DNA from 2 places in the Lacicoccus kunmingensis DSM 17847 genome. Region 1 is predicted to be linked to the other one. Evidence: riboswitches for the same ligand, from Rfam matches in the RefSeq annotation. Region 1 holds a riboswitch; the other holds the start of a gene.

Region 1 (2,487 bases):
CTTTGATTGTATAGTTCAAGTCGCCGACTGCATCTTTCAAAGCGACGATATTAGGGTGGGTGCTCAATTCAAGCACCGTTTCAGGCTCGATTGTCATCCCTGTTCTGCCTGGCACGTTATAGAGGATGACAGGTATATCAATTGAGTCTGCAATCGCACTGAAGTGTGCAACAAGGCCTTTCTGATTCGCTTTGTTATAGTACGGCGTAATCAGCATTACACCGTCTGCACCGGCATCCATTGCGAACTTCGACAGTTCGATCGAATTCATGGTCGAATTTGTGCCTGTACCGGCGATGACCGGTACACGTCCTGCAGCTGTTTCGATTCCCACTTCGATCAATTGTCTGATTTCATCACCTGAAAGAGTAGGGGATTCTCCTGTTGTGCCATTGATGATCAATGCCTGTGTATCATTTTCAATCAAATATTCAATATGTTTTTTAAAAGCGTCATAGTCTACTTCGTTATTATTAAACGGGGTGGTCATTGCAACTCCAATACCTTCAAAAATCGGGTTCATATATAACACTCCTATTAATTATTATTATCCATTAATGACTTCAGAATCTGGACAGTGTTCTGTGCCGCTCCCTTGAGTAAGTTGTCTCCTACACACCACACATGGAATGTGTTCGCAAGGGTAGGGTCTTTGCGAATTCTGCCGACAAAGATTTCAGAACGGTTTGCAGCATCAAGTGGTGTCGGATATTCATTCTTTTCCGGGTTATCCATAACTACGATATGCGGGAAACCTTCAAATGCTTGTTTCACTTCGTCAACCGTGGCTTCCTTATCCAACGTAACGTTCATCTGAACCGCATGGCTTGTGATGATCGGCACCCTGACACATGTTGCTGTCACTTCTATTGAATCATCTTCCAGTATTTTTTTTGTTTCATCAATCATTTTCTTTTCTTCTTTTGTATAGCCGTCATCCAGAAAATCATCGATATGCGGCAGGACGTTATTGTAGATCGGGTGAGGATAGGTTGTCGGTTCTGCACCATTGGCACCTTCCTCCAGATCGCGTATACCGCCTTCACCTGATCCGGACACACTCTGGTAAGTTGCATAGTGGACCCGCTTGACTCCAAATTTATCCTGCAGCGGTTTTAAGGATACTACCGATTGAATCGTTGAACAGTTCGGGTTCGCTATGATTCTTCTTTTCAGTTTCGGTTTATTTATTTCAGGGACGATCAGGTCCACATCTTCGTTCATTCTCCAGTGACTGGAGTTGTCTATGACGATTGCGCCGCTTTCTTCAAACAGCGGGGCGAACTTTTCACTCGTTGATCCGCCGGCACTCATCACGACGTAGTCAAATTTCTCCTGCGCTCTTTCTTCGGTAAGTTCTTGAATAACATATGTTTGTCCACCGACTGAAACTTCCTTACCGGCGGATCTTTTAGAAGCAAATAATACCAGTTCATCATATTTAATTTCATAATGCTCCAACATTTCAATTAATTTGCTACCTACAACACCGGTAGCGCCAGCAACTGCAACTTTTACCATTAAAATTCCTCCTAAAATGTTATTAAAGAACGAGATATTGTCAGATAATAAAAAAACAAGCCCGGAATGCCGGACTTGTTAAAGTTTATATACAAGTGATGCACTCCATTATCATTATAATAATGACAAGTCATTAGCTCTTAACCTAGTGACCCAACAGCCTATCTCTCGAAAAATAGACCATTTCGGCATCTTACCCTTTCACTTACTATAATTCTCGAGAATTAATGGTTAATAAGTTACTGATGATCGATGCGCCTCATCTCGCTATTTAATTATTAAATATCATTATAAACACAAATATTCAGAAAGTAAACCTTAAACTTTCAAAACACCTTTATCTTTCAGATATTCTTCGTAAGTGGACTCTTTTACGATTGCACCTTCAGGCTTCAGTTCTATTACCGTGTTGGCAATCGTATTGATGAATTCAAAGTCATGGGAAGTGAAGATAATTGAACCTTTGAATTTCTTAAGTCCCTCGTTTACCGCTGTAATACTTTCCAGGTCAAGGTGGTTGGTCGGCTCATCCAGTAAAATAACATTCGCTTTTGATAACATCATTTTACTCAGCATTGCACGCATTTTTTCTCCACCTGATAGTACACTTGCTTTTTTCTTCGCTTCTTCACCACTGAAGAGCATTCTGCCGAGGAAGCCGCGGATGAATGTTTCTGTCTGTTCATCTTCAGGTGCATATTGACGCAGCCATTCAACCAGGTCGATATTTACACCTTCAAAGTACTCAGAGTTATCTTTGGGCATATAGCTTTGGGAAGTTGTCACACCGAATCGCACTTCACCTTCGTCAGGCGTAATTTCACCTGCAAGAATCTTTAGAAGGGTAGTGCGGGCAACTTCTGTGTGACCCATCAATACCGCTTTGTCATACGGATTTAAAGTGAAGCTCACGTTATCAAGCACTTTTTTTCCATCGATGGAATGAGTCAAGCCGTTGACATATAA
Region 2 (2,487 bases), on a different contig from region 1:
CCCCTGTCGATGACAGGATGGTCGAGTCGGAAATCGGTGAACAGTGGTCGCCGAATACCGCCCCTGCAAGCACTGCGGCGACAGCCGGCAGCAACAGGTCCGTTTCGCCGAGTGAAATCATGATTTCGCCGGTCACCGGAATCAGAATGCCGAATGAACCCCAGCTTGTGCCTGTCGCGAGTGCCATGATACATGCAACCACGAACACGACGCCGAGCAATAGGCTGACCGGCAGGTTGGAGTTTTCAACCATCGCACCAAGGACGTCGCCGGTGCCGAGCTGGCTGATCAGGTTACCGATGATCCATGCGAGTGTCAGCACCAGCATTGCCGGGAACATTGCCTTGAATCCTGTTTTTATGCCGAGCCAGATTTTATCCGCTCCGAATGCATCATTCGTCTTAGTGTATCTGAAGTAATAGAACAGGCTGAGTACAAGCCCGACGATACCGCCGGCGATCAGACTGTGTGTCACCAGTGTATTTTCAAGTATTGAGAATAAAGACCATGAGCCCGCTTCAAGCCCGCCTGTGATGAACATCATGATGATGACGGTCACTGCAAGGCCGATCATCGGAACAAGCAGCGCCTGAGCGGAACTGTTGTTGACGCTCGGCAGCTCTTCATCCGTGTCTCCGGGAACTTCTCTCATTTCATCGACGACCACGCCGTCGACGATCGCTTTTCTTTCCTGTTCACGCATCGGTCCGATGTCAAAACGCGTCATTATGACGATGAACATCATGATCATCGCCGTAATGACGTAGAAGTTCATCGGAATCATATAGATGAACGCCTGGAATGGTGAAATGTCCGTCAATCCTGCTGCGAGCAGTAACGGTGCGACAAGTCCCATTATCCCGGCACCCCAGCTGGATATCGGGGCGATGACCGATACAGGTGAAGCGGTCGTATCCACGTAATACGCGAGCTTTGCCCGGGAAATATTATATTTATCTGTCAGCGGTCTTGCGACCTGGCCGGTGATGAGTGCACTGAAGTAGTCATCTATGAAAATGATGATGCCGAGAAAACCAGTCGCAAGTCCTGCACTTCTTCTCGTCTTGAATTTATTCAATGCCCAGCTCGTAAATGCTTTCGCGCCGCCCGACATATTCATGAACGCCGTCATGATGCCGAGCATCGTCAGGAAGATCAGAATGAACGCTTCCCAAGTATTGATTGCGCCGTCAGCGATGAAAATGCCAATGAACGCTTCCCACACCAGACCGAGGGAGCCGGTGATGCTGCCGCCTGCCACGACAAAAGCGGCAGTGATGATACCCGCACCCAGACTGATGCCGACTTTACGCGTTAAAACAACGAGCACCAGTGTCAAAAGCGGGGGTATGAGCGGCATATATTCCCATGATAAAAAACTTTCCATATGTATTTCCTCCTAAAAAATTAAAAAAAGTCACGTGACATTATGATTAGCCACGTGACAAAATATACATTCGTGTAGCGCATCATCATAATGACAGTACCGGGTTTATTCAAACCGGTCCCAGGAAGTTTTCCGCCAAAAACGCCCTTCGGCAATCATCCCTTTCCAACCGACTCAAACGCATGCCTGCTCGTCAGTAGTACTGATAATAATCGCAACCTCTACTTTTTCTATTCAATTAACATTAATATTATAGCATAACTGCAAATTTCATCAACTATAAATCCTCATTATATAATTTTACGATGTCCCTTAAAAATTCCGGCATCATATAGATTTTCTTTGCCGACTTGAACTGCGGAAAAATTCTGCCGAACGTATACATGTCGAGCGTGCCGAGTGTGTAGGTCTCCGACTCCTTGATCCGTTCCCCGCCGATGTAATACTCCCTTTTCGATTCCACGTAGCCGATATTATCCGTGACGAATGTGCCGAATATATCGCCTCTGAATCCCATGCCGCGGACGATATCGTCGCGGAATTCATGGCGCATCGACTGATTGAAGATTTCCTTCAGCTCCCTGCCCGTCAGCTTGATCTTCACGACGTTGATCGGATGCGGCAGCACCTTATGCAGTTCATACTCGGACAATGTACCGCCTTCGAAACTTTTCGCGATGAGCCCGGTATGGATAATGCTCGCATCCGCATCTGTGAAATCCCTGATCATATATGCGAGGCGGCTGATGAAGCGGCTCGTGTGAAATAAATGTCTCGGCACCGGTGCGGTATTCCATTTGATGATATTTTCCCTCATCAGGTCCCTGCCGTGTTCGTAATAAGGGTCGTCCACGTGCGAAAGCAGGTCCGTATCGATCAGGCGTGCCGATTTATCCACCAGTGCCTTCCCGTCGAACGTCAAGGTGATCTCACCGAGATAGTCTCCGAACCGGCCGGCCGCCCCGATCAATACGGAACCGACTGTTTCACCGTTCTCAAAATGATGGTGGGTATGCGAACCGAGTATGACATCTATTTCAGGAAAGCGGTTCGCGAGCGTTTCATCGTCATACTTGCCGAGATGGCTCATCAAAACGAGG

What was found. A riboswitch is a leader RNA that binds a small molecule or an ion and turns the genes downstream of it on or off. The one in region 1 is predicted to bind lysine.
Region 2: linked by a shared signal. The riboswitch ahead of BO48_RS07760 (Na+/H+ antiporter NhaC family protein) and the one ahead of BO48_RS07455 (aspartate-semialdehyde dehydrogenase) in region 1 are both predicted to bind lysine.

The regions. Positions count from the first base shown of each region.
Region 1 is NZ_JCANUC010000005.1:138,864-141,350, reverse strand. Features, by position in the region: gene dapA (4-hydroxy-tetrahydrodipicolinate synthase) at 1-523, opposite strand, end outside; gene BO48_RS07455 (aspartate-semialdehyde dehydrogenase) at 538-1,521, opposite strand; lysine riboswitch at 1,612-1,792, opposite strand; gene BO48_RS07450 (ABC-F family ATP-binding cassette domain-containing protein) at 1,840-2,487, opposite strand, start outside.
Region 2 is NZ_JCANUC010000006.1:31,479-33,965, reverse strand. Features, by position in the region: gene BO48_RS07760 (Na+/H+ antiporter NhaC family protein) at 1-1,387, opposite strand, end outside; lysine riboswitch at 1,455-1,619, opposite strand; gene BO48_RS07755 (bifunctional metallophosphatase/5'-nucleotidase) at 1,665-2,487, opposite strand, start outside.